Regions from separate parts of the Streptomyces sp. NPDC002088 genome, predicted to be linked through region 3. Evidence: riboswitches for the same ligand, from Rfam matches in the RefSeq annotation. Region 3 holds a riboswitch; each other region holds the start of a gene.

Region 1 (6,898 bases), on a different contig from region 3:
ACAGCACCGCCATTCCACCAGATAACGGTCGAAGTCAAGGGTCCGCTGTCCGTGCGCCGCGCCTACCCCGATCATGATCCCTATGTCTCACACCTCTCGACGAAGACTTCTCGCCGCTCTCGCGGCCTCTGCCGCGTCCGTGCCGCTCGCCGGAGCGGCCTCGGCTCCGGCCCGTGCCGCCGGGGACACCGCCGCCGTGGAGCCGTTCACGGGTCCGGCCGGTCTGTCCTCGGCCCGTTCCTCGGTGACCCTGCCCCCGCTGGACGCCTCCTACTTCACCCCGGTGACGCTGAGCACCCCACTCACCGCCACCGTGCTCGCGGGGACCCCGGCCCGCACCGAGGTCACCTCCGGCGGCAGGCGCGTCGCGCTGCTGACGCACGGTGCGCGGACCGTCGTACTGCCCGGCCCGCAGCGCACGTTCGCGGAGAACAAGCGGCCCTTCGTGGACGACTTCCAGCGCACTCTGCCCGACCTCTCGCTCGACGTGGCGGACCGGAAGTACTGGGGCACCTCTCCCGGCGGTGGCAGCTGGTCCACGCTCGGGCCGGCGGACACCGACTACTCGGTCGTGCCCGGCAGCGGCGTCGTCAGCCTCACCACCGAGAACTACAGCCGGCACGCCAGCCTGCGCGACGACGAGATCACCGACGTCGACGCCCGCTGCACAGCCCGGTTCGACAAGGTGCCCACCGGCCAGGCGTGTTCGTTCGGGCTGACCTTCGGCTACCAGACCACCCACAGCAACTACCGGGCCCGGCTGTCCTTCCTGACCTCGGGCGCGGTCGAGCTGCGCGTCGAGAAGGAGGTCGACGACACGGTGACCCAGCTGGCCTCCGCCCTCACGCTCGACACGAGTGTGCCCGCGGGGACCGACTGGACGATCCGGGTGCGTCGGGAGGGCACCCGGATCCAGGCCAAGGCATGGCGGTCGGCGTCGGCCGAGCCGACCGCGTGGGCCATCGACGTCACCGACTCCACCTTCGCCAAGGGCCGGGTGGGCCTGCGCGCCCTGGCCAACAAGGGCTGTACGAACCTGCCGGTCACGCTGTCCGTCAGCCGCTACGAGGTGGACGCCGCGAACTGGGAGACCCCGCCGACCGTCACGCACGGCGACTGGGTGCGGGTGCTGCCCGAGCCGTTCGACGGGACGTGGACGACGCAGCTGGAGCAGACGATCCGCGACTGGGCGGGCTCCACCGTCCCCGACGTCCTCGCCTACGCCGCGATGTTCCTCGGCGACGCTCCGGCGGTGACGGCCGGCGCCGGACCGGCCCAGGGCAAGCAGGTGCTGGGCGAGGCCGGGTACGGCTACCTCGACCCTCAGGGTTACCGCTACGAGGGTGCCGACTTCCACGAGTACATGAACGTGGGCTGGACCTTCCCCGACGGGACCTACACCGGACCGTCCAGCAAGCAGGTCGGCAACCTCGACTGCTCGGGCTACACGCGGATGGTCTACGGCTACCACATGGGCGTGCCCCTGGCCGCCGGCGAGGACACCTCCGGAAACCGGATTCCGCGCAAGTCGCGAGACATCGTCGACTACGCGCCCGGGGTGGTCATCGACCGCACCGACGGCACCAACCCGCCCGCGGCTGCGCTGCTCCAGCCCGGCGACCTGGTGCTGTTCAACGCCGACTCGGGCGACGACGACCCCGAAACGGACACCGTGACCGTCGACCACGTCGGCATCTACCTGGGCACGGACGCGACCGGCAAGCGCCGCTTCCTCTCCAGCCGCAAGACGGTCAACGGGCCCACCATGTCCGACCTGGGCGGCGCGTCGCTGCTCGACGGCACGGGCACGTACGCCACGAAGCTGCACACCGTGCGCCGTATCTGAAACCTGCCGCAGAGTCAGCCGATCTCCCAGAGGAACCGGTGGGTGTGAATCCCGAAGTACGGCGTAGACCACCTCTGGGCGATCGGCCAGGGCTGCGGCGAACAGCCCGGTGTGGGTGTCCACGTCCAGCTCGATGGTGTCGGGGAACATGAACGCCATGTTGCCGACGCCGCCCATGTCCACCAGCTCGGCGAACAGTTCCAGCGGCGGCCACCCGCCCCGGAAGAGGCCATAGGGAAATGAAGGTCACAATTACGTATCGGACATTCCGCTCTTCAACCTTCACACGAGCCGCACAAATTAGCTAAGTTGGCGTCAGGCCGCTCGGATCCCTCCGGCGAATCCCGCCGGGCCGTGCAGCCTCCGCCGAGTCCGGTGAACCACTGCGGCCGCCGGAGCCGGGGACCCAACCGATCTTTGGGGTGAATCGGCCCAACTGCCCTATGGGGCAAGGGCTGTAGGGCACGCCTTCCGGAACCCCCGCCCGAACCCGACAGCTAACTCGGTAGGCGGTGCACGGAAGGAGTACGTCGCCGATGGCGCCGGAACGCGACACGCGCCCCGAAGGTCTCGGCCTCCCCGGAACGGACGCGGTCAGCCGCGAGGAGATCCGGCGGCGGATCAACACCCTCTACGACCGCGCCGAGACCGACACGGGGAACTACAACGCCACCCGCGCGATGACGACGGGGACACGCAGGCCCGCCGCACCGCTGCGCGCCACTGAGCGCAGGCAGGCCGACCCCGCCCTCGACACTGTCGCCCGGCAGTGGTTCGACGTGGCGCGCGCCAAGTTGGGCCCGACGGTTGCGGCGGTGCTGCCGGCCGACAGGATGCCCGACCCTCCGGCCGCGGCCCGACCCGCTCGCCCGGCGGAACTCCCGGCCGCGGTTCCGGCGCCCCGTCTCGAACTGGAGGCACCCGTCAAACGCGTCCCGGAGCTCACCGCCGGGCCCATCGCCGCGCTGTCGGCCACGCCAGGAAGCCGGCGGGACGCCCTCCCTGCCCTCACGGCGCCCTACGCTCCTCCGGCTCTCCCGGCCGCGCTGCCCGCATCCGCGCCCGCGCCCGCCACCAAGTCACGGCAGTCCGCGCTGCGGACGACGAAGGAACAGATCCGGGAAAAGCTCACCACGGCGCGGGAGTTGTTGTCCCGGCAGATCACCCTGCGCAACACACCGCCCGCCGCGCTCGAAGCCGCGCCGACGGCCGAAGCCCTGTGGTCGGCCCCTGCGCAGCAGGATCCTCTGCGCGGCGAGGGAGGCGCGGGAGCCGGCTGGCTCACACAACCGGCGATCAGCCTCGACACCATCCCCGTCGACAGCGGGTACACGAACGCACCTGTCGACACCGGGCAGTTCAGCGTCCCCCTCGACAGCGCCCTCCTCGGCACCGAGTACACAACCGGACAGTTCAGCCTCCCTGCCGACACGGCGTACACGAACAGTCCTGTCGAAACCGGGCAGTTCAGCCTCCCCGTCGACACGCCATACACGAACAGCCCTGTCGACACCGGACAGTTCAGCCTCCCCCTCGGCACCGGATACGCGAACACCCCCGTCGACACCGGCCTGTTCAGCGTCGCCACCGTCCCCGTCGGCGTGCCGGAAGCGACGTACAGCGGCAAGGCCGCGAAGGCTCTCGATTTCGCCCGCGCCCAGATCGGCAGACCGTGCCTGTGGGGTGCGACCGGACCGGAGTCGTACGACTGCTCCAGCCTGACCCAGGCCGCCTGGAAGGCCGCCGGGGTCGCGCTCCCCCGCACGGCGATCGACCAGGCCCGCACCGTCGCGGCGATTCCGCTCACCGAGCTCCAGCCAGGCGACCTCATCTTCTTCTACGGCGATGTCAGCCACGTCGGCCTCTGCACGGGCAACGGCACGATGATCCACGCACCGGGCCCGGGCGCTTCCGTGCGCGAGGAGTCGATCTTCTTCGCCGGGCAGACGGCGATCCACAGCGCGGCACGGCCCGCGTGAACTTCGGGTTCGCGACAAGGGATTTGGGTGAGCTGGTCACGGTCCCGGCCGAGCAGGTCACCCTGTCCGACCTGCGAACGCGGCGCAGCTGGGTGGTCGAGCTCGCGCCCTACCAGCTGGCGACCGTATCGGTAACCCAGGCGTTGCGCGGGTGACGGGTCGGCGCCCGAGCGCGGGAACGGCGGAGGTAACGGCGGCGAGGACGTCGCGTGGGACACGTCTGCGGACAGCTATCGGCTGCCGACCGAGGCGGAGTGGGAGCGCGCCTGCCGCGCCGGTACGGCGGGCCCCCGCTACGGCCCCCTCGACGAGATCGCCTGGCACCGGGGCAACTCACGGGAGCGGATCCACCACGTGGGCGCCAGGCGGCACTGGAGCTGCCGGGCCTGCGTGCGACGGCGCAGCCACCCCACCTTCCGGGTCGACGTCGTCGGATTCCGCGTCGCGCGTTCCCTGGCGCGGGCGTGGACGGTCAGGGCTCCGACAGGTGCGTGCGCGAGCACATCCGGTAGCGGTTGATCGCCTTCTTCAGTTCGTCCAGCTCCGGCTCCGGCAGTGCGCCGTACTGAACGAACTCCAGAAGATGTTCGGCGACCGTGCGCAGCTTGGTGTTCGTGCGCTGTGAGACGTCCCGCAGGACCCGCCAGGCCTCTTCGGGCGGGATCTGCCCCAGGACGACGACGGCGCCTATGGCCTGGTCGATGACGGCGTGCGAGGCCACGGCCTGCCGGAGCTGCTCGTTCTCCTCCTCGAGCCGTTCGTTGTCCTGGGCGAGGTCGGTGACGGACAGCAGTCGCAGCGGATCTCGCCGTGAGGTCGCGAAGAAGGCCATGATCCCCCCTTGGTGAGCGAGCGGCCACGTTTACAGCTTCCCTCAGTCGGGCCCTTCACACGACCCGGCTCGCGTCACAGCCAGTCCTTGCGACGGAAGGCACGGTGGAGCAGGAACACCACCGAGATGAAGACCGCGCCGACGGCCGGGAGGCCGTACGTCCGGTCGAGCCTCGTGCACGGTCGTCCGTGGGTGTCCGCCGCTGGCCTTCCGCCGTCGCCCGATGCATCGTGGAGCCATGATTTTCATCGCCGTACGCTTCACCGTCCGTCCCGAGCGTGCCGACGAGTGGCTGTCGCTGGTGGGTCCCTTCACCGAGGCCACCCGCGCGGAGCCGGGCAACCTGTTCTTCGACTGGTCGCGCAGTGTCGACGACCCGAACAGTTTCACGCTGCTGGAGGCGTTCGCGGACGAGGACGCCGGGGCCGCCCATGTGCAGTCCGAGCACTTCAAGGCGGGGCTTGCCGCGATGGCCGGCGCGGTCGCCGAGACGCCCGAGATCATCAACGTGAACGTGCCCGACCAGCACGGCTGGGGCCCGATGGCCGAGCTCGCCCCGCAGGCGTGAGGGCGGTCAGCGTTCGGCCGAGACCGGCAGGTCCCATGACTCCAGGCTGATCAGCTCGTCCGCTGTGGGGTCGGTTCGCTGCAGAAGTGGCGCAGGGGCCGGCTGACAGAGCGCGGCGCCCGGATCGCTGGTACTGGTCCGGGCGCCGCCCCTGGTGGTCGTGAGGGCGTCACATGGAGCGCCGCCGGGTGCGGGTGAGCAGGACGACACCGGCGACCGCGAGGACGGCACCGACAGCCGCGGGCCACAGCTGCGCGCCGGTCTCGGCGAGGCCGCCCTGGACTGCCTGCGGTTCGGTCTGCGGTTCGGTCTGGGGTGGCGTCTGCGCGGCGGCGGACGTGTCCTGCCCGCTCTCGCCCGTGTCCTGCGCCTGCTCGGAGGCGGTCGTCTTGTCGGGGGCGGTGGTGACGAGGTTGCCGCCCTTGTCGTCCGAACCCGCCTGCGCCGACGCGTCCTTCGGGCGTGCGGTGGCCGAGGGGGACGAGTAGACCTTGGGCTGGGCCTCGCCGGGGTCGGTGGCGGTGGCGGTGAGGTCGGTGCTCGGCGTGTCGGTGGGAGGCGCCGAGGTCTCGTCTCCTCCGGTGTCTCCGGGCTGCTCCTCTCCGCCGTCCCCGCCCTTCGTGGGCTCCGGGGCCTGTGTCTGCTGCCCCTGGTCGCCGTTCCCGTTGCCGCTCCCGGTGCCATCCCCGTTCCCGGTGCCCGGCGCGGCGCCGGCACCGCACTGCCGGCCGCCGTTGATGCAGTCGACCATCTCCCGCATCAGGCCCTCGTCGAAGACGTTGATGAAGTCGCCGTGGTCCGTGACCGGCTTGTGCAGCTGCTCGGGGAAGGAGTCCACCGCGAACAGCGGGGTCGTCCGGCCGCCGTCCTGGACGCTCGGCGCGTCCACGTCGTACACGATGCGCTGCACCAGCTGCGGGATGGCCTGGAAGCCCTCCGGGCACGAGCCGTCGGCGGTGGCGAACGCCACGTGGGTGCGGTGGTTGGCGCTGTCGATGTTCCGGCCGTCCCAGCAGCTCTGGAACTTGAAGGTGCGCACGACGTCGCTGCCGTCCGGGCAGAGCGGGTACTTGTCCTTCAACTGCCGGTCCTCGAAGCCGGTGCAGCTCCACGACGCGTTGGCGTTCGCGGGGCCGTTGACGAACGCCTTGGCATCGCCGGTGATGATGCGCAGCAGCCGCGGCATGGCCGTGACCTGGCTGCGGGGGTTGCCCACGAACGTCAGCGTGACCTCATTCGGCGTGACGATCTCACCGGCGTTGCCCTCGGTGCCGCCCCCGGGAGCGCCGGCGTCTCGCTCCTGCGTGCCGTTCTGCAGGCGCAGCACGGGCCAGTAGTACGAGGACTTGTCGCCGTCGTCCTGGCAGCTGGTGTCGGCGTTCGCCAGGTCGTCGTCGCTGGCGAAGGCGTTGTTGGACTGGTTGCCGACGTAGTCGTGGAAGTGGTGGGCTCCATTGGTGACGCCCGGGGCGACGATGACGTTGTCGGAGTTGAACAGTCCCTCCGCGTTCACCCCGCACCTGGTGGTGAAGGTGCCACGGGAGGCGTCCGCCTGGGGGCTCGGGCCCGGCGCGTTGGGCTGGACGGTGGTGATGTCCGCGAAGTCGTCGACGACGGGGCCGTTTCCGGCCTGACCGCCGTTGCCGTCCTGGTTCTGATCAGGCCCCTGGCCT
Region 2 (6,898 bases), on a different contig from region 3:
GCCATGCATCTGGACCTGACCGGCCGCACCGTTCCGGAGGGGGAACAGCGGGCCGGCCACCGGTACATCGTGGAGAACATCGACCTGCCCGCCCTGCTCGCCTACCGCCGCAGCGGCTATACGACGCCGCACGCACCGACGCGGGCGAGTGGGACGGAGCTGGCCTGGCTGGCAGGTGACGACCTGCGGCCGTTCTTCACGATGCTCGCGCGCTTCGTGCGGCCGGGCGCGAAGCACCTCTATCAGCTGTGGCGCACCAGCCGCCGCGGCAGCAGCACCAGCAGCACCACCACGAAGTGACGAAGTAACGTCCTGGGGAGGGACTTCGTGATCCAACCGGTAGCAGTCATCGGCGCCGGGCCCTTCGGCCTGTCGACCGCCGCCCATCTGCGGGCACGCGGCATTCCCGTCCGCGTCTTCGGCGAGCCCATGGTGAGCTGGCGCGACCACATGCCCGCGGGCATGCTTCTGAAGTCGACGCCCGTGGCCTCCAACATCGACGCCCCGCAGCACGGCCACACCCTCGTCGACTACTGCGACGCGGCCGGCATACGCCGACTGGTGACGGACGAGGACATCATCCCCGCCGACACCTTCATCGCCTACGGCGAGTGGTTCCAGCAGAAGCTGGTGCCCGAGCTGGAGCGGGTGCGGGTGGTCTCCGTCGATCGCAAGACCGGCGGAGCCGGCGGATCAGGGTTCGAACTGAAGCTGGACTCGGGCGAGTTGTTCACCGCCCGGGCGGTCGTCGTGGCCACGGGCCTGTCCGGCCTGTCCCACCTGCCCCCGGAGCTGGCCGCTGCCGCAGCGGACGGTCCCGCGCCCACCGGCCGGGTCTCCCACAGCTCCCAGCACCACGACCTCAACCGTTTCTCCGGCAAGGAACTCATCGTCGTCGGAGCGGGCCAGTCCGCACTGGAGACGGCGGCGCTCGCGGCGGAGGCGGGCGCGCAGGTACACGTGGTCTCGCGCGGCCGCGGCCGGGTGGCTTTCGGCGCACCCCCGTGGAAGCAGCCGAAGCTGCGCCCCGAGTCCCCCTTCGGCCGCGCCTGGTCGCTGTGGGCGCTCAGCTACTACCCGCACCCCTACCGGTACCTCCCGGCCCAGACCCGCCACTACCTGGTCCGCCGGGTCCTCGGTCCGCTCGGAGCGTGGTGGCTGCGCGACCGCTTCGAGGGAAAGGTGCAGGTCAGCGAGGTGGCGCAGATCGTCGGGGCGGGGGCGGCGGACGACCGTACGACGCTGACAGTCGCCCCTCACACAGGCGGCACCCGGCAGTTGTCCGCCGACCACGTCATCGCGGCGACCGGCTATCGGGTGGACATAGCGGCGATGGACTTCCTCGGCCACGAACTGCGCACCGAGCTCGCGGTGAGCCGGGGCACCCCGAAGCTCGGCGCCGGATACGTGTCGTCCGTGCCCGGGCTGTACTTCACCGGCCTCCCGGCGGCGGCCTCGTACGGCCCGGTGATGCGCTTCGTGTGCGGTACGGAGTTCGCGTCCCCGCGGCTGGCGAAGCATCTGGCGGCGGCGCACGGCTGAAAGGAAGGACGAAAAGAGTTCCGTCGGTCTGTCACAACACGCGCCTCCGCTCCGTCAGTGCAGTGACGGCAACTCGTCACTGCACACGGACACGACGGACACGAAAGACACGCAGGAGGCAGCAGCATGCAGGCACGGATGACGAACCCGGCGTACGTCCTTCCGACCGCGATGAAGGGGATCGGCACCCTCTTCCAGGCGATCGGCGAGGCCGGCCTGGCGCAGGACCTGGCGGAGATCGTCGGGCTGCGCGCCAGCCAGATCAACGGCTGCAGCGCCTGTGTGCACGGGCACACGGTCAACCTGCGCAAGGCCGGCGCGAGTGAGGAGCGCATCGCCGCCGTCTCCGCTTGGCGGGAGGCGCCCTACTTCACCGACGCCGAGCGCGCCGCGCTGCGGCTGACGGAGAAGGTCACGCGGCTCGCCGACCGGTCCGAGGAGTCCGTGCCGGACGCACTGTGGGACGAGGTGGCCGACCACTTCGACGAGAAGGAGCTGTCCGCGCTGATCCTCACCATCTCGGTCACCAACATGTTCAACCGCATCAACACCACCATCAAGGAGCCCGCGGGCACCACTTGGGGCTGAAAACGGAGGTGAGTCGAGGGGGCGCGGTGTCCGTATTCTCTGATCATGGCCGCTCCCCTCGCATTCTCACTCATCGCCACCGACCTGGACGGAACGCTGCTCCGCGGCGACGACACCCTCTCCGACCGGTCTCTCGCCGCGCTCGCGCGGGTGGCGGAGGCCGGCGCCCAGCACCTCGTGGTGACGGGACGCCCGGCTCCGAGAGTGCGGCCGCTGCTCGACGACCTCGGCTGCAAGGGGCTCGCGGTGTGCGGGCAGGGCGCGCAGTTGTACGACGCCGGCGCGGACCGTCTGCTGTGGTCGGTCACCCTGGACCGGGAGCTGGCCGAGACCGCGCTCGGCAAGATAGAGGCCGAGGTGGGGCAGGTGTACGCGGCCGTGGACCAGGACGGGGCCGACGGCCTCACGCTCATCGAACCCGGCTACCTGATGCCCCACCCGACCCTGCCCGCGGTACGGGTCGGGCGGCGCGAAGACCTGTGGGGCGAGCCCATCAGCAAGGTCCTGCTGCGCCATCCCGCCCTGACCGACGACGAGTTGGCAGTGACGGCCCGCTCCGTGGTGGGCTCGCTGGCGACGGTCACCATGTCGGGGCCGGGGACCGTCGAGCTCCAGCCGTGCGGCGTCACCAAGGCGACCGGCCTGGCGCTGGCCGCCGAGCGCCTCGGCCTAGGCGCCGAACGGGCCCTCGCCTTCGGCGACATGCCCAACGACATCCCGATGTTCGACTGGGCCGCTCATGGCGTGGCGATGGCCAACGCCCATCCGGAACTCAAGGCCGTGGCCGACGAGGTCACCCTGTCGAACGAGGACGACGGCATCGCCGTCGTCCTCGAGAGACTCTTCTACTGACGGGACCGGTCAGTACGCGCCGAACACGTTGTCGATCGAGCCGTACCGGGCGGCGGCGTAGTTGCAGGCGGCCGTGATGTTCGCGACCGGGTCGTAGATGTTGAACGACGTGCCGGACACGTGGTACGCGTTGAACGTCGGGTCGATGACCTGCAGCAGGCCCTTGGACGGGATGCCCTTCTTCGCGTTGGAGTCCCAGAGGTTGATGGCGGCCGGGTTGCCGGACGACTCGCGGATCACGTTGCGGTAGATGCCGTTGTAGGTCCCGGGGATGCCGTGCTGCGCCATGACGGCGAGGGACTCCCGGATCCAGCCGTCGAGGTTGTTGGTGTACGTCGTCGCGGCCGCCGGGGCGGCGGTCACGGACGTGGTGGTGGCCGCGGAGGCGCTGGCCGCCCCGAGGAGCGGAAGGGCGAGCACGGCCGCGCCGGTACCGGCGACGGCGAGGGTGCGGACGAGACGGGCGCGACGGTTCTGACCGGCAGCGATCATGTCTGAATTCCTCTCCGGCGCCTACGAGGTGAGCTGTCGGGTTCGGGCGGGGAGGTGCCCGGCCGCGCCGCCCTGCGGCGACACGACTTAACCCCTAGCCGTTCCGGTGCGATGCCCGGTCCGGCGGCTTACCTGGGTCCCCCGTTCCTGCCCTACGAGTGAGTTCGTTGATGGTGGTGTTGGGCGGCGGCAGGATTAGGCGTCCACCCGACAGGCCGGAACGTATGCGAGAGCACATGTCCGAAACAAGTGTCGGAATCACACCTCACCCCAGTTGACCTTGGTCTGAGGCATTTGGGCTACTTGATCCTTTGCAGCCGCCAAGGGGCAACTCGCTTGCGGCGAAAGGGAAACGGGGGGTGGGTGGGGAGTGTGACCACCTGTCGGCTCGCGTGACCCAACTCACTGTTTGTCAGCCCGTAGAGCATTTACCGCTAAGAGGAATTCATCTAGCAATCACGGCAAATCGGGCACTGGTGTATGGGGGTTTCGGGGCGTTCCGGGGGTGCGAGGGTCACCGGCATTTCGGATATTTTGGGTGTTCAGGGTATTCAGGGCGTTTCGGGCGTTCAGGGGTTCCGGGGAACCCGCTTCTCCCACGTCCGGTGGAACACCACCTCGCCACCCTCCGTGCAGATCACCTCGTCGGAGGTGACGAAGTCCGCCCCGTCGCAGCCGATCTCCGAGCGGGTCCGGACCGTCGTGTCCCACATGAGGTCGGGGCGGTGCAGGCGGATTGACCAGTCGGAGCGGGTGCGGGCGGAGAGGGGGTCCCTCTCCTGGATCGTGTACGTCTCCAGCGCGTCCTCGGTGAACTCCAGCCCGTCGGGGTACACGCGCGTGCCGCCGTAGCGCGGGTCGACCTCCAGTCGCCACTCGCCCTTCGCCACGTCCCGTACGGCCAGGCGTGCGGGACGTGGCTCTTCGAGGGTGGCGGGGAAGTTCACTCCCAGGGGATCGGCCTGCTCGGGTTCCTCGAACAGGATGTCCGCCGACTGCCTTGTGCGCACGGGCAGTTCGAGGGCGCTGCCGGCCGGGTCCAGGGTGAGGCCCGCCGCCGAACCGGGCTCGGGCCAGATCCACGGCCAGTACGCCGAGGAGACGGCGAGGCGGATGCGGTGGCCGGGCGGGAAGGCGTGGCCGATCCCGGTCAGCTCGAAGGTCACGTCCTCCGTGGCGCCCGGGGGCCACGGCACGGACCGGTCCCGGCCCAACCGCGCCGACAGGTTCAGTACGCCGCGCGTGACCAGGGTCGACGAGCCGTCTGGCGCCACGTCGCACACCCGGGCGATCACCTGGCCGCGCGGTGCGTCGGAGGCCAGCCGCAGCCGCACCCGCGGCCGTCCCAGCACCCAGGTCTCCTCCGCCACCGCGAACTCGAAGCACACCGAGCGCCCGTCCTCCTCGCGCTGGTCGGGCGGGAGGTCGGCGTCGTCGCCGAAGGGGAGGAAACGGCCCGCGTCGACTCCGGTGTGCATCGGGGACCGTACGAGCACAGGGGCGCCCCCGAGTTGGTACGTGACCGTCGTCACGTAGGGGGAGGGCCAGGCCGGCTCGCCGACCCAGCGGCCCGGCAGCGTCTCGTACACCGTGGCCGGAGGGTGGGAGTCGCTCACGTAGGCGCGCAGGAGCGGTACGTCGAGGGCGCCCGTTTCCCGGCCCTTCAGCCAGTGGTCCCACCAGCGCAGCGTCTCCTGGAGGAAGCCGATCGCCGGGCCCGGCGGCAGGCCGCGGTCCGGGTACTGGTGCGACCAGGGGCCGATCAGGCCGCGTACCCGGTCGGCGGGGAGGTGTTCGACCAGGCGCAGGACGGTGTCGCGGTACGGGTCGTGCCAGCCGCCGACGGCCAGGACGGCGGCGCTGATCGCGCCGTAGTCCTCGCAGACGCTGCTCGGCCTCCAGTAGTCGTCCCGCGTCCGGTGGGCGAGCCAGGTGTGGATGAAGGGCTGTACCTCCTCCAGCCGCCCGAGCCACATGTCCCGCCAGGCCTCGCCGACGTACTGCGGGTCGGGCGGCCGGGCGACGAAGGCGAGCATCGTGGCCGCCCAGGCGTGCATGTCGACGGCGAGGGCGGAACCTCCCAGGTAGTGCACGTCGTTGTCATAGTGGTCGTCCGTGGAGCAGACCGTGACGACCGCCTTGAGTGGCTCGGGCGCGAGGGCCGCGATGCGGAGGGAGCCGAAGCCGCCCCAGGAGATGTCGAACACGCCCACCTTGCCGTCGCACCAGGGCTGCGCGGCCAGCCAGTTCACCACCTCGGCCCCGTCGGCCGGATATACCGCCGAGTACGGGTCCGCGGGGATGCCCTCGCTGTTGCCATGGCCGCGGACGTCGACGCGGACGGAGGCGTAGCCGTGGCCGGCGTACCAGGGGTGGCGCTGGTGGTCGCGGGGCGCGGTCCAGTCGGTCAGGCGGTACGGGAGGTACTCGAGGAGCGCCGGTACGGGCTCGTTGGTCAGGGGGCGCCACACCCGTGCGTACAACCGGGTTCCGTCGGGCAACGGGATGCGGAGGTCCTCGTGGGTCGTCTCGTAGGGGAAGGACGTACGGATGCGCGGGTTCGTCGGGCTCATCGGGGTGACCTCAGCGGACGGGGTGCACCGTGCGGCGAGTCGAGCGGCTCATCCTGCGGTGCCTCGTGCGGTGCCTCGTGCGGCGCGTCGTGCGGCGCATCGCGTAGGGCGCGAGGGCGGACTCGGTCGGGTGCTTTCGGCCGGCCGGGTGACGGCGCCCGGCGACGTACGGCTCGGGGCACGGATCCCTGCTTCCTCGTATGCCGACAATCTTTGTGATGTCAGCAGAATTCGATGAAAATCTGTCCTTATCAACTGATCAGAAACATACCGGGCGTGATCCGGTACCGCCTGGCCTGTAACCGTGGGGGCTATCGGTGATCGAAACGTGACCGGATACGCTGACTTGAGTGGTGGCAGCGACCTATCGACAAACCGTGTAAGCGCCAGTGGACACCAGCAGACAGGAGACCCCTCGTGACCGTCGTCGGGCCGTTCGGGCTGAGCGTGCGGGACCAGGCTCTGGAAGCCGATGTTCAGGCCGGGATGGCGGCTGTCGAGGAAGGCTTGCTCGAGGCCACCAAGAGTGAGGTCCCCTTCATCACGGAGGCCGCGCAGCATCTGGTGCGGGCGGGCGGGAAGCGCTTCCGGCCGCTGCTCGTGATGCTCGCGGCGCAGTTCGGGGACCCGTACGCGCCGGGAATCGTGCCGTCGGCGGTGGTCGTGGAGCTGACCCACCTCGCCACGCTGTACCACGACGACGTCATGGACGAGGCCGAGGTGCGGCGCGGGGTGGACAGCGCGAACACCCGCTGGGGCAACTCGGTCGCGGTCCTCACCGGTGACTTCCTGTTCGCGCGGGCCTCGCACATCCTGGCCGACCTCGGGCCGGAGGCGGTGCGGGTGCAGGC
Region 3 (6,898 bases):
TTGCCGTACTCGGCGACGACCTCGACCGTCTCGTAGGTATGAAGCGCCTGCTTGATCGTCCAGAGCATCAGGTCGGCGACGTCGAACATCTGCTCATACAGGGTTCCGTCGAGTTCCCAGACCTGGCCGGGGAAGATCGAGACGCCCTCGACCATGTCTCCGGTGAACAGCAGGACGCCGTGCTTGACCGGGTGGTCGGCGCGCTGGATGTCGGTGATCTCGTTAGCCTTCTCGACGTACCGGTGGATGCGCGAGCGCATGATGATCCGGTCGTAGGTGTCGGTCTTCTTGCCGCCCTGCCAGTCGGTGAGGTGCCACAGGGCGACCTCGGGGGCCTTGGTGCGCTTGTCCGCGACCGGCGGGACGACGGGGGTGCTGCCGACGTACTGGGCGGCGTCGCGGGCGGCCTTGTAGACGGCCTCGATGTACTCGTCACCGCGCGCCTTGGCCTTCTTGTACTGGGAGAACAGGCGCCGGTTGTCGGACTCCAGGGCGGTGAGACGCTCCCGGGACTCCTCGTTCGCGGCCACTGCCTCGGCCGTGCCCTCCTCGGGCAGGGTATGAAGCGGCTTGCGTCCCGGCTCGACCAGGACGTTCTTCTTGTAGCCGTTGGCCTTGCGCCAGCGCCGGACGGCGGTCTCGGAGGTCTCGACACCGTTGAAGACGAGGTCGTTCGCAGCAGCCTGGTGACCGACGTTGGGGTCCATCAGGATCTCGCGGACCCAGTCGACCTCGGTGAACTCCAGCAGCATGCTCAAGGTGGTTCCTCTCGCGGGGGTTTGGTGGTGCCAGGCCTCTCGGCCCGGCGTTCGAGTACGGTATCAGCATTACGGCTTCTTTGACAACGTTCACTCCTGAAGTGAACCCAACCGACTCCAGCAGTTAAACGGCCATTCGGACGGCTGATCTGCACAGACTAAACTGAGTACTGGTTCAGAACCAGTAACTAGGAGTCTTTCATGAGTGGAGTCGGTGGCAACACCTTCGTGCTGACCAGCAGCGACCTGTCCGTGGCCCAGCCCCTTCCGGTCGCCGCCGAACTGGTGGCCATCTACGGAAACCTCGGCACGGCGGGCTCGACGCAGACCACGTTCCAGGTCAACAAGAACGGTTCGGCGGTCTCGGGGGCCCTCGCAACCGTCGCGGCCAGCGCGACCAAGGGGAACAAGGTCCTCACCAACCCGTACGTCGGCGTGAACGTCATCACCCCGGCCGTCAACGACGTCGCGGCGCTGGCCACGTTCGTCCCCGGCGACACGGTCTCCCTGACGACCACGCTGGGCACCTCGGCCGCCAACCCGGGCGTCGCCCTGCACTTCAAGGTCAAGTAACCGTCGACCACGAACCCCCGGCCGCCACTGTCCAGGCGGAGGCCGGGGGTTTGCTGTACCCGAGGAAGGAGGCTGCTGTGTTCTGGACCTGCGACGAATGCAGGGAGTGGGGCGTCGCCGAGACCGATGTGGACGCGGCCGTCGACAGGCAGCGGCACCTGAACTCCCACCGGGGCGCCGATGTGCCTCCCCCTGCCGCCGAGGAGGAGCCGGACGAGGGCACTGTCCTGAACCGGACGTACGTGGCGTGGGGTATCACTGCCCTGCTGGGGCTACTGTCCGCCCGCTTCCCGTCCCTGGTGGGGGTAGTCCCCTGGGCGGCCCTGATCGCCTTCGTGGTGACCTACAGCGGGCAAGGCTGAGCCCCGGCGACATCGTCGAGCGGTCGGCCGGGGCTGTCGGGTGTACGAAGGGGGTCGAACCCTCACGCCCCTCTCGGGACACCGGGGTCACAGCCCGGCGCGGCTACCTTTTCGCCACATACACCATGCCGGAATTTTAACGGGGTACCGGTGTTCCCGAGCGGGGCGAGTTTAGACGTAGGAGTAGGACCGCCAATCACTCCTAGCTCCCCGACCTGGATTCGAACCAGGAACCCACGGATTAACAGTCCGTTGCTCTGCCGATTGAGCTATCGGGGAATGCTGCATCAGGGTTTGCACCGACCCTACTGGACTCCGCGTCCAAACAGGTACCTGACTCCGGACCGTACCCAAGGTGGGATTTGAACCCACACGCCTTTCGGCACGGTGTTTGAGACCGCTGACTGTGCCATTCGTCTACTCGGGCTGGGACCGGAAGGACCCTATCTTCCCTCCGGCCTTTCTTAAGGTGAAGCCTACTTCACCGTGTAGCGCCCGTAGTAAACAGACTTCGACCACGGCTTGTAGTAGTTGACGCCCTTTCCGGGGCGCTCGGACTCCAGCCACGTCGTGGAATTGACGTAGATGGCCACGTGATAGACGTGGCCGCTTGAGTCGTGGACGAATACCAGGTCACCCTTCTTGGGGGTCTTGACCTTGGTGCTGGAGCGGTACTGCGCGTCCGCGACCCGGGGAATGGTCTTCCCCAGCTTCTTGAAGGTGTAGTACGTCAGGCCGGAGCAGTCGAAGCCGCTCGACGGCGAGGTGCCGCCGTAGACATACCGGGTGCCGATGTACTTCTTGGCCTGGTTGACGATCTTCGTCCCCGAGGAAGTCGAGGAAGCGGCCGTCGTGCTGGCCGGGGCCGTGGTGGAGGTGGATGTTGCGGACATATATATCTTCTGTCCCGGGTATATGAGATTCGCGTTGCTCAGGTGGTTGATGGACTTGAGTTTCTGCCAGGTCGTGTGGTGTTTCGACGCGATCCCGCCGAGCGTGTCCCCGCTCTTTACGGTCACATATGCGGCTGCTGCCGCTGCCGAGGCGGTGGGGGACGCAATCGGGGTCAGGGCCAGCGCGCCCGCGAGAGCGATTCCAGCGATTCTCTTGTTCATGGTGCACTCCGCACGCCTGCGAGATTAGGTGACGGGCTCGGGATAAGTGCCTTTCCCTACCACATATGAATCTGCGGATTCGCCCCAGTGATGCGTTTCGGTCTCCCGCCCCTGTTCAGAGGTTGATTGCAGTATTTGTCCAGGAACAGGGCTCGGCGTCTGAACAAAGTGGCCCCCCTTGGAATCGCACCAAGATCTCCCGCTTTTCAGGCGGGCGCATTAACTGTCTCTGCCAAAGGGCCTCGAAGTCGGGATGGCCGGTTTCGAACCGACGACCTCCTGATCCCAAATCAGGCGCGCTACCTGCTGCGCTACATCCCGTAATTGCTTCGCTGGACACTACCGTATCAGGGATACGGCTTGTCAACTCCAATGCGCAACTTACTTGCGCCAGGAGGGAGGGGTTCCCCGCCGGGACTTACGCCTCACGTGGCAGTAGCGGACCACGGGCAGCCCTAGCGGGCGGGGAACAGGACACGGCCGAGGCAGAACGCCGTCGAGGCCGAGGTGACGAGCGCGGGCATGCTGGCCGACGGGAGGGGGCTCCCGTGGTCCGGCCGTCGCGCGCTCGTCGTGTTCATGCATCCTTTTTACAGGATCATGACTACGTGTTTGTAATCACCGAGGCCACTGCCCAGCAAGCCCCGCAGGCGGGCGGGGGTAGACACTGTCCGGGAACGCAAAGAGAGGGCCGGGGGATGATTCCCTCCGGCCCTCTGCGGGCGGTGTCAGCTCTAGCTGTGCGCTTCCTCGAACTCCCGGATGAGGTCGGAAGGCAGGCGGCCGGTCCCAGAGACCTCGCGACCCTGCTCCTTCAGCCACTCGCGCACGTCGGCTGCGGTGAATGCCTTGCCGCCCCTGCCCTTGATGGCCTTGCGCACCTGGGTCCCCAGGCGCTTCTGGGCGTCGTGGGCGATGGAGGTGAAGGGCTCCACCGCTGACAGCAGCTCGTCCTGGTGCTCCTGGCACAGGTCCATCAGGTAGCGCGTGGTTCCCACGGTGATGGCCGTGGGCTCGTTGTCCGGCACTGCCTGGCCGCACACGACCTTCTTGCGGCCCCGCTGGACCTTCTTATCGCACGTCTTCGAGACGACGTCCGCCATGATCACTCCTTAACAAGACAACCCCCCGGTATGCGCTCGCATCGTGAGGCAAGACCCCACCATACTGCTTCTCGGATACTGCTTCTGTCAATCGCATCCTGCCGAATGCTTAGCAATACGGCATTAAGAAGCGTTTCCGAGAAGGCTCCCGACGGGTTGCAGCACGCGGCCCGCAGTGTCTCCGACCAGGCCTTTCGAGGTTTCAGGCTGCGCGGGGGCCGCGAGGGCGACCTTCGAGATCGGCACGAAGGTCTTGACGCCCTTCTTGGGTTCCTCCGAGGACGTTTTGCGGTGCTTGCCGACGGAGGTCTTCGCCTTGTGCGTCTCCGGGCCGGACGATGCCTTGGCATGCTTGCCCAGGGAGGGGGACGAGCCCGGGAGCTTGACCACGGCGGAACGGGTCGGGGTCGGGGCGGTGCCAGGCGAGCTGGTGGCGGTCGGGGTGGAAACGGAGCCCATCGGAGCGTCGTTGCCGGTCATTTCGGGCTGGTCCACGCTGTCGTCGTCGTTCTGGTGCTCGGTGGCAGCCGCCGCAAGGCCTACAGCGAACGGCGCAAGTACCGCTGCGACGACGATCGCCAGTGTGCGGCAGCACCGGCTCATGAGGTCGGGCCTGGCCGACGCCCGCGCTAGCTGCGCAGACGGGCTCCGGGGGGTCACCGAGCTGGCGCGGGCGGGGCCGGGTGACGGTTCCCAGAAACCGAATTCCTGGCGGTCCTCGATCCACCCGAAGGCCAGCTCCCCGGTGTCCACCATGTGCAGGAGTTCTTCGGTGATCTCGTCGTCGGTCGGCTCGACGTCATCGGACTGCCGGTAGAGGTCCGGGAGCGCCCCCTCGTGCGGCACGTCCTCGCGGTACCGGATGGAGGGGTACTCCAGGGCGTCACCAGGGAGGGGTACGTCCCCGGCAAACTCGCGGCGGAGCCCTCTGACGTCCTGCTCCCCCGTGTCGTCGACACCGCCACGATCGATCATGTTCATGTCCCTAGCAACCCCTCCTCGCGGACGTGCCTGCTGCGCTGGCTTACGCGGCGGCCACGTCGAACCGATGCATCTGGGCGTGACCCGGATCACGGCATACAGGAGGGGCCTGTGGGCAGGCGCGCAGGGACCCTGACGGCGGTGATCTAGGGGCTGACCAGGGCCTGAAATTAGCACCGAGCTGTCAGTTCCGTTAGGGGTTGACAAAAGTGCCGACAGTGCATTGTTTGCGGGCTCTTTACCCTAAACAGGGGAACCCTTTGCCCGATTGGATACAACAGTCACGTTACCGGTAGTTAGTTTCTACCTACCGTTAGTATCAACATTTTGTTGAAGTGGCGCAGGTCACACGCTGGATCCCGACATTCGGACGGATTCCTAGATCAAAAACGCTGGTTACCGGCGGGTACAGCTAGACCCCGGCGCACAAAGGTACACCGGGGTCAAGAGAACTATGAGAAAACTATGAGGAGATTTCGGGGAGACTAGAAGTTACCGGGAGCCACCTGGAGGACCCTCAGACCCCGCTGGCGCCACATCTGGACGACCTGATCGCGGTCATCCAGGACCAGCCAGACGTTGTACTGCCCCTGGATGTCGCGCTCGTAGATCTCCCCCTTCACGATCGAGTCCTTGCGCATGTCCCCGGCCGGACGCATGAGCAGGAGCGCTTCCCTCGTCCACTCGCCGACGTAGCGAGCCAGCCACTCCCTGGTCTGGTCGTAGGCGCTGCCGTCCCGGCCGGAGACGAAGACGATGACCGCGCCCGCGTCGTGCAGCGTGTTCACCAGGTCGATGACGTCGTCGTGCGGGGCGTCCTCACCGACGCGGTCCCACTCGAACGGACTGCGGTCGGCCATCTTCGCCACGGTGCCGTCCAGGTCGACCAGGACCACGTTCGGCAGGCCGTCCACGTAGGCCGGGGGCTCCTCCGGCGCAGGCCGCAGGTACTGGTCGTACATGCCCCGGATGACCTGCTCGCCGACGGATCTGTCCCGCTTGAGGTCCTGCCGGATGCAGGTATGAAGCGGGACCGCCGTGTGGTCCGCGATCTTGAACTCCGCCCCGTACGTTTCGGCCAGCGCCCGCAGGCGCCGCTCGTGGACCGGGTTGAGGTTGGTGTCGTCCACGATCACGCTGACGCCCTGCCCGAGGAACCCGGCCACCAGGAAGTCGCGGGCCTTGACGGTACGGCGCTCGTTGGGGCCCTTCTGGACGTTGTCGTGCAGCATCCCCCGCAGGTCGTCCTTGTTGACCCGCACCATGGTGCCGGGCTGGGCAGCGGCCACGGTCTTCTTGGCCCAGGTCGACTTCCCCGAGCCCGGCAGGCCCTTCGTCATGGTCAGCGTCGTCACGCGCTTCTCCTTCGCGGTGGTCTTCGGTCGGCAGCACTGGCACTTCGGCAGGCTCATCGACAGCACCCGTCGCACCCGTGCAGGCCCTCGTAGGGCGAGTAGTCCGCGCCTTGCATCAGCCGCTTGTAGGCGAGGTCGTCCGGGTCGGGGTGGCCGACGCCGTGCATGCAGACCCGCTCTGTCAGCGCCCGGTCGGACCGGAAGTTCTGCCGCCACTCGCTCATGTGGTGCTCGGAGGGGTTGTGGACGGCGCAGTGGCGGCCGATGCAGTCCTTGCGGGGGTGGGCGAGGATCTTCTGTCCGCCCACCAGCACCGCTTCCTCGAACCACCCGCCGTAGTAGTCGGGCTCCATCAGGCGACGTCCTCGGAGACGCCGTAGTACGGCTTCTCGAACTCCGGCCGGACCTTCTTCCAGATCCGCTTCGAGACGTCGTTGCCGTCGTAGAGTCCGAAGAGGACGTCCGGGTAGTCGGTCTCGCTGGCCAGCAGAGCGAACTCCTTGCGGGCCTTCTTGGTGTCCCACTCCGGCCGCCGGACGCGGCGCATGACCCACTCGAAGTCGTCGGCCGCGCCCTCGTAGACGCGGGTGTAGTCGCCCTCCAGCCGGTGCACCTGCTTGTGGACCCAGGTGTAGAACTCGTCCGGCACGT
Region 4 (6,898 bases), on a different contig from region 3:
ACCTGCCCGCCCGGCGTCTTCCTGCCGTCCAGGACGGTTCCGTCGCGGTCCGCGATCGACCAGGCGGAGACGTAGACCTTGCCGTCGTACGGATCGACGGCCACGCCCGCCGGGAAGGGCACCTGGACGTTCGTACGCTTGCCGCCCGAGACCTTCGTCACCCTGCTCGCGAAGAGCTGGCTGACGTACAGGTCGCCGTCGTCGTTGAAGGCGATCCCGGTGATCGAGCCGAAGCCGGACTTCCAGCCGAGGATCTTTCCGGTCCGCGGGTCGACCTTCCACACGCGCGCGGTGGGCTTCTCCGCCTCGCCGTTCAGCTCGCCGACGTAGAGCTTGCCGTCGGGGCCGAGCGCGAGGGACGTCGGGACGGCCTGGTGCCTGTCGTGGTCGGGGAAGACCGTGAAGGGCCGGGCCTTTCCGGACGGGTCCACCACGACCAGGTCGTTTCCGGCGGCGTCGGCGACGATCTTGCGGCCGTCGGGGAGGGCGAGGACGGCGTACGGGTTGGATTCGACCGTCGCCTTGTGCGGGTTGTACTTCTGTTCGACGGCGGTGACGTCCGCGGCGATCCGTGCCGTGCCATGGTCGACGGAGAGCAGTTTCCCGAGCGTGTTCCAGGGCGGTCCGGTGGGAATGCCGGCCTCCGGCGGGGCGTAGGTCTCGACGGCCCAGACGCAGCCGTCGAGCGCGGAGACGCCGTCCACACCGGTCGCGAAGCCGCCGTCCGGTGCGGCGCCTGACGGCAGCCCTTTCACCACCCGGTAGTGGTGCCATGCGCCGCCGTCCCAGTAGATCTTGGTGACCGCGGACGAGAGGCCGACGCAGGTTTGGCCTTCTTCTCCCGCGCCGACGCACTTCTTGCCGCCGCGGCCGGCTTCGGCGACGTACACGTGCCCGTCGTCGTAGGAGAGCTGGCGCGGGTTGTCGAGGCCCTTGGCGATGACGCGGATCACGGGCTTGGCGCCGGCGTGTCCGCCCGTGGCGCCGGCGGCGCTCGCGGGTGCGATGCCCGCGGTGACGGCGAGCGCGACCGACGTGCCGACGACGAGTGCTGTGCGCTTCCTCATGGCCGTACCTCTCTCCCCCGCCACGGCACCCGACCGTGGCTGACTGGAAGCTAGCGCGACGAAGCGGGCGGACGTCACCACTCCGGACAAGTCACCACAGATCACTCCAGATTGGCCACGGCAAGCAATGCCCTGGCCTTAGGTCACGAAAATGTATCGGGCATATCGCCCATCAACCTTCACAGGCGCCACACGAGTTGGCTACCGTGCCGAGCAGGCCGCACGACCCCCACCGGCGAACGTCGCCGGGCCGCGCGGCCTCCGCCGAGTCCGGTACGCCCGCACGGCGACCGGAGCCGGGGACCCAACCGAGACCCGGGGTGAATCGGCCCGACTCCCCATGGGAGACAGGCCGTAGGGCAACCCTTCCGATCCATCCGCCCGAACCCGACAGCTAACCCGGTAGGCGGAGCGTGGAAGGAGTCGCCTCCCTTGGCGTCGCACCGCAAGTCGCGTCCCGCAGGTACGCGCGTAGCCGGCATACGAACCCCCGCCCTCGCCACGGCGGCCCTCACCTCCGTCGCCCTGCTCTCCCAGACGGCCAACGCCAGCCCCTCGGCCGACGACGGCAAGCCGAGCCTCGAAGAGGTCGAGAAGAAGGTCGACGACCTGTACCGCCAGGCCGAGTCGGCGACCGAGAACTACAACGCGGCCAAGGAGAAGACCGCGAAGCAGCGCAAGCGCGTCGACACCCTCCTCGACAACGTCGCCCAGCGCACCCAGAAGCTCAACGAAGCGCGCGAGGAGCTTGGTTCCTTCGCCGCGGCGCAGTACCGGACCGGCGCCACCACGGCCGACACCGCGACCTTCCTGCTCGCGGACTCGCCGCAGGACTACTTCGACCAGGCCCAGCTGATGAGTCGCCTGACCTCGCGCCAGAAGGACGCGGTCGATGACTACGTCACCGAACAGGCCGCGACGATGAAGCAGCGCCGGGAGGCCACCGAGAGTCTCGAGACGCTCACCGACTCGCAGGACGACCTCAAGACAGCCAAGGCGACCGTGCAGGAGAAGCTCACGGACGCGCGCGTGCTGCTGTCGCAGCTGACCGCCCAGGAGAAGGCCCGGCTGGCGGAGATCGAGAAGCAGAAGCAGGAGGAGGCCGCGCGCAAGGCGGCGGAGCTCGCGAAGCAGCAGGCAGCAGCGGCGGCTGCGGCTGCTGCTACGGAGAGCACGACATCGAGCTCGGGCTCGTCCTCCTCGTCCTCCTCGTCCACCTCGTCCACCAAGGCCGAGAAGGCGCTCGCCTTCGCCCGCGCGCAGATCGGCAAGCCGTATGTCTGGGGCGCCACGGGCCCCGACTCCTACGACTGCTCCGGCCTCACCCAGGCAGCCTGGAAGGCCGCCGGCGTCACCCTCCCGCGCACCACCTACGACCAGGTGAACGCCGGCACCACCGTCTCCCTCGCCGACGCGCAGCCGGGCGACCTGGTTTTCTTCTACGACGACGTCAGCCATGTCGGCATCTACATCGGCAACGGCATGATGATCCACGCCCCCAAGCCCGGCGCGTACGTCCGCGAGGAGTCGATCTACTACGACGGCGAATCGGGGATCCACAGCGTGGTGCGTCCGGCCTGACCGCCGACTGCGGTGCGGCACGCGCGCGTGGGGGAGCACTGGTCCTGAGGGAGCGTGGTGCTGTGCCTGCGCCCGCGCGTATTTTCGGGCGCCCGCGCGCGTGCCCCGCTCGCAACGCGCGCGGTGCTCCTTAGCATCGGCCCATGCCCCGCTCCTCCTCTCCCCGCGCCTGGTGGGCGCAGCGTCCGCCGGCGGCCGGGGCCGCCGTGCTCGCGACCGGCATCCTGTCCGTCGGTCTGCAGCTGTCGGGGTACGAGGTCCTGTCCCGGATCGCCCTGGTGCTCGCCTGCGCCGCCTGGCTGGCGCTGGCGGCGGACTTCGCTCTGCAGCTGCTGTGGGAACGGGAGAAATGGGTGCGCCGGGCGGGCACGCCCGCCGCACTCACCTCGGTCGCCGCCACCACCGTGCTCGGCACCCGTTTCTCCGCACTGGGCCGGCACACCCTCGCCGAGGCGCTGCTGGCGCTGTCCGTGGTGCTGTGGCCGGTGCTGCTCGTCGACGTCGTACGGCACTGGCGGCGGCGTATGCCGGGGACGGTGTTCCTCGGGTGCGTCGCCACGCAGGGGCTCGCGGTGCTCGGTGCCACCCTCGCCGGGGCCCTGTCGACGGCCTGGCTCGCGCGCGCGGCGATGGTGCTGTTCTGGCTGGGGATCGTGCTCTACGGCTTCGCCCTGGCCTACTTCGACCTGCGCCAGACCGTCGAGGGGGCCGGCGACCAGTGGGTGGCCGGCGGGGCGCTCGCCATCTCGGCGCTGGCGGGGGCGAAGCTGATCTCCGCCCAGAGCGCGAGCCTGTACCTGTGGAACGACGACAACCTCGGCGTCCTGCGCACCGTGACCGTCGCCCTGCTCGTGCTCGCCCTGTGCTGGTACGCCGTCCTGCTGGTGGCCGAGCTGCTGCGGCCGCGACCACGGCTGCGCTACGACGTGCGTCGGTGGTCGACCGCGTTCCCGACGGGGGTGACGGCGGCGGCGACGCTGTCCGTCGCCTCGGCCGTCGGCGTCCCATGGCTGAAGGGGCTCGGGGAGGTGCTGCTGTGGGTCGCCGTGGCCGTGTGGCTCGCGGTCGCCGCGGCGGCGGTCCGGGCGGCCTTGGTGGCCGTCCGTGCCGATGTCACGTCCACAGCACCGCGATGAAGATGTTCGCCGTGGTCAGCAGGCCCACCAGGCCGAACAGGCCCTTGTCCACCTTCTCGTCGTCCCGCTTCACGTAGACGAGGCCCAGGATCACGATCAGCAGGGCCAGCTTCACGCCGATCTTGATGTTGTTGACCGGATGATCGTCGGCCTGGTCGAGGCCGACCAGGATCACGCCGGTGACCAGCATTGTCGCCGCGCCGTGCAGCATCGCGGGGACGAAGCGGGCGGTGCCCTGGCCCATCGCCTTCATCTGGGTGAGGAAGCCGCCGAGGAGCGAGGCGATGCCGATGATGTGCAGGCCGACGAAGAGATGGATGAGTACGTCCATGAGGCCGGAGCCTAACCAGGTCCGCTTGAGCCCTCCGACACCGGCCCACCACATAGGACAGCGCCTGCATATATGCGCCCCATAGCACCATGTCACCCGAACGTGTCCAGGAATCCCGACATCGGTCATCACACTGCGTGAAGTTGACGGCTCCGCGCGCGGATCACGGTCACCTGAGGTCACCATTCGGTCCGCTCGCGCCAGTTCCGCACATCGCGTTACCAAGCCGACACAGACAGGCCTAGCGTCCTCCCCCAGGTGACCGGCTCCCCACCGCCGCCCGGGCCAGGGGCGGCAGTCGGACACCACCGCCGAGAAGGTCCGGCGGCGGCCCTCTCCCCCCTGTGCGGGCCGCCGCCGGACGCGAAGACCGCCCCGGGCGGCCATGCATCCGCTCTCCCGGGCGGCCGTACGTCCGCTTGGCGGCCGTACGGACCCGGCGGTCGTACGAAAGGACGTGCAAGTCCACGTGGCAGCGCACCGCAAGCCCCGTCAGCGCTCGCTCAGCGGCAATACGGCCCGTACCGCCGCCACGCTCGCCCTTGCGGGCGCGGCGACCGCGACGGCCTTCGACGGGACCGGACACGCCGAGCCGAATCTGACACCGTCGCAGGTCAAGGCCAAGGTGGACAAGCTGTACCAGGAGGCCGAGGCGGCCACCGAGAAGTACAACGGCGCCAAGGAGAAGGCGCAGGCGGCCGAGGAGCGGCTGGAGACGCTGCAGGATGAGGCGGCCCGCCGGGAGGAGCGGCTCAACGCGGCGCGGGACGCGCTGGGTTCGGTCGCCGCCGCGCAGTACCGCGACGGCGGCATGGACCCCGCGCTGCAACTCGCGCTCTCCGACAACCCCGACCAGTACCTCGAGGGCGCCGCCCTCGCCGAACGGGCCGGCGACCGGCAGGCGGGCGCCGTCGCGCGCGTCCGCAAGCAGCTGCGGGAGATCGAGCAGTTACGCGGGGCCGCGCGCGTCGAGCTGACCTCGCTCAGATCGCGGCAGGCGGAGCTGCGGCGGCACAAGCAGACAATCACCGGAAAGCTGGACGCGGCACGTCAGCTGCTGTCCCAGCTGACGGCCGCGGAGCGCGCGCGACTGGGCGGCGCCGACGGCACGGGCCGGGCCTCGCGGGCGTCGGCGGCCGGACGCGACAGCCTTCAGGCGCCCGGGGCCGCGACGGCCGCGGCGCCCAACTCCCGTGCGGCGGCGGCCGTCTCCTACGCCTACTCGAAGCTCGGCAGCCCCTATGTGTGGGGCGCCACCGGCCCGGACGCCTTCGACTGCTCGGGCCTCGCCCAGGCCGCGTACCGCGACGCCGGCATCTCCCTGCCACGCACGACGTACGCGCAGATCGACGCGGGCCGCCGCGTCTCCCGCTCCGAACTACTCCCGGGCGACCTGGTGTTCTTCTACTCGGGCATCACTCACGTCGGCATCTACGTGGGCAACGGACAGATGATCCACGCCCCGAACCCCTCGGCACCGGTACGGCTGGCGCCCATCGACGAGATGCCGTTCGCGGGGGCCACGCGGGTCGCGTGACGTGGCCGCAAGAGGCACAAAAGGTATGAAGGGCGTTAAGGGCTCGAAGGGCAAGAAGGTGCGCTGAGGGGGGGGCAAGAGCCGCTCGGGGATGGCCTGATGAGGCCGGGCGGGGCGGCGCGGGACTGGCACGAGCGCGGTGGCACGGTAGCGTCGGCGCGCGAAGCGGCAGTGGGCCGCCCGTACGCCGTCCGCGGTTCCGCCGCCGCCCCGGCGCCGTCCGAGAGGGTCCCGATGTCCCGGTCCATGCTGCCGCCGCCTCCGCCACCACCTCATGTCCGGACCTGGCCGGACCGGGGAGCGCTGCTGGCCGACCGGGGGCGGGCACTGGAGGAACTGAGGCGGCGCAGCCTCGGTGTGCACCGGGTGCTGCTGCTGTGGCTCCTCGCGCTCGCGGCGATCATCGGCTGGTCCCTGCTGGTGCTGCCGCTCCAGCAGATCGAGGAGGAGGACCCGACGGGTTTCCTCCTCGGTCCCGTGTTCGTGATCCTCGGCCTCGCCGCCCTCGCCCCGCCGGTCATCGCCGTCGCCCTCGCCATCCGCCGGGACAGCCAGATACGCCGACTCCTCGACGCCTGGCTCGCCCTGGACAGCCACCCGCCGACGGACGCCTGTCTACGCTCCCCCGGCCTGAGCCTCTTCTGGCTGCTCTCGTCTCTCGCGGTCTGTGCGACCGGCCTGTGGGCGTCCCTCGCGGCCTCGGCGGGCGCGGAGCCCGGCCGCTCGGCCTACAACGATGTGGCACTCGGGATGGGCATCGGCACGATCCTGTGGCTGACGGGCCTGATCGGCGTGGTGAAGGCCGTACGGCATTACCGGTGGGCGCTGCGGGTGCTGGGGCCGGCGCCGGCGCCGGGGCACCGCTAGGGACGACCTCCGCGGCCCCGGCGCCCGCAGCTCACACCAGCCGGCGCGCCGTCGCCCACCGAGTCAGCTCGTGCCGGTTGGAGAGCTGGAGCTTCCTGAGGACGGCTGAGACATGGGACTCGACCGTCTTCACCGAGATGAAGAGTTGCTTGGCGATCTCCTTGTAGGCGTAACCGCGAGCGATGAGCCGCAGCACCTCGCGTTCGCGCTGGGTGAGGCGGTCGAGGTCCTCGTCGACCGGCGGGGCGTCGGTGGAGGCGAAGGCGTCGAGGACGAAGCCCGCCAGTCGCGGGGAGAAGACCGCGTCGCCCTCCTGGACACGGAAGACGGAGTCGACCAGGTCGGTGCCGGTGATCGTCTTCGTCACGTATCCCCGCGC

Evidence for each region. Region 3 has a riboswitch for cyclic di-AMP ahead of ABT114_RS32595 (C40 family peptidase). Riboswitches for the same ligand answer to the same signal wherever they lie in the genome.
Region 1: linked by a shared signal. The riboswitch ahead of ABT114_RS03595 (C40 family peptidase) and the one ahead of ABT114_RS32595 (C40 family peptidase) in region 3 are both predicted to bind cyclic di-AMP.
Region 2: linked by a shared signal. The riboswitch ahead of ABT114_RS17100 (transglycosylase SLT domain-containing protein) and the one ahead of ABT114_RS32595 (C40 family peptidase) in region 3 are both predicted to bind cyclic di-AMP.
Region 4: linked by a shared signal. The riboswitch ahead of ABT114_RS18070 (C40 family peptidase) and the one ahead of ABT114_RS32595 (C40 family peptidase) in region 3 are both predicted to bind cyclic di-AMP.

The regions. Positions count from the first base shown of each region.
Region 1 is NZ_JBEOXO010000001.1:759,820-766,717, reverse strand. It holds gene ABT114_RS03600 (NlpC/P60 family protein) at 83-1,846, shown strand; cyclic di-AMP (ydaO/yuaA leader) riboswitch at 2,201-2,374, shown strand; gene ABT114_RS03595 (C40 family peptidase) at 2,383-3,825, shown strand; gene ABT114_RS03590 (hypothetical protein) at 3,822-3,980, shown strand; gene ABT114_RS03585 (SUMF1/EgtB/PvdO family nonheme iron enzyme) at 4,063-4,344, shown strand; gene ABT114_RS03580 (ANTAR domain-containing protein) at 4,298-4,657, opposite strand; gene ABT114_RS03575 (putative quinol monooxygenase) at 4,896-5,225, shown strand; gene ABT114_RS03570 (DUF1996 domain-containing protein) at 5,395-6,898, opposite strand, start outside.
Region 2 is NZ_JBEOXO010000007.1:131,642-138,539, forward strand. It holds gene ABT114_RS17080 (carboxylate--amine ligase) at 1-300, shown strand, start outside; gene ABT114_RS17085 (FAD-dependent oxidoreductase) at 328-1,542, shown strand; gene ABT114_RS17090 (carboxymuconolactone decarboxylase family protein) at 1,669-2,130, shown strand; gene ABT114_RS17095 (HAD family hydrolase) at 2,176-2,982, shown strand; gene ABT114_RS17100 (transglycosylase SLT domain-containing protein) at 2,992-3,474, opposite strand; cyclic di-AMP (ydaO/yuaA leader) riboswitch at 3,478-3,649, opposite strand; gene ABT114_RS17105 (CocE/NonD family hydrolase) at 4,044-6,047, opposite strand; gene ABT114_RS17110 (polyprenyl synthetase family protein) at 6,465-6,898, shown strand, end outside.
Region 3 is NZ_JBEOXO010000018.1:167,564-174,461, reverse strand. It holds gene ABT114_RS32625 (metallophosphoesterase family protein) at 1-758, opposite strand, end outside; gene ABT114_RS32620 (hypothetical protein) at 960-1,331, shown strand; gene ABT114_RS32615 (hypothetical protein) at 1,409-1,693, shown strand; tRNA gene ABT114_RS32610 (tRNA-His) at 1,733-1,817, opposite strand; tRNA gene ABT114_RS32605 (tRNA-Asn) at 1,900-1,972, opposite strand; tRNA gene ABT114_RS32600 (tRNA-Leu) at 2,041-2,120, opposite strand; gene ABT114_RS32595 (C40 family peptidase) at 2,170-2,808, opposite strand; cyclic di-AMP (ydaO/yuaA leader) riboswitch at 2,808-2,949, opposite strand; tRNA gene ABT114_RS32590 (tRNA-Phe) at 2,978-3,050, opposite strand; tRNA gene ABT114_RS32585 (tRNA-Pro) at 3,057-3,129, opposite strand; gene ABT114_RS32580 (hypothetical protein) at 3,264-3,389, opposite strand; gene ABT114_RS32575 (Lsr2 family DNA-binding protein) at 3,543-3,911, opposite strand; gene ABT114_RS32570 (hypothetical protein) at 4,035-4,892, opposite strand; gene ABT114_RS32565 (phosphatase domain-containing protein) at 5,378-6,247, opposite strand; gene ABT114_RS32560 (hypothetical protein) at 6,301-6,600, opposite strand; gene ABT114_RS32555 (RNA ligase) at 6,600-6,898, opposite strand, start outside.
Region 4 is NZ_JBEOXO010000007.1:335,205-342,102, reverse strand. It holds gene ABT114_RS18075 (ScyD/ScyE family protein) at 1-1,067, opposite strand, end outside; cyclic di-AMP (ydaO/yuaA leader) riboswitch at 1,320-1,491, shown strand; gene ABT114_RS18070 (C40 family peptidase) at 1,500-2,648, shown strand; gene ABT114_RS18065 (tellurite resistance/C4-dicarboxylate transporter family protein) at 2,792-3,784, shown strand; gene ABT114_RS18060 (hypothetical protein) at 3,762-4,115, opposite strand; gene ABT114_RS18055 (C40 family peptidase) at 4,585-5,652, shown strand; gene ABT114_RS18050 (hypothetical protein) at 5,752-6,519, shown strand; gene ABT114_RS18045 (LuxR C-terminal-related transcriptional regulator) at 6,551-6,898, opposite strand, start outside.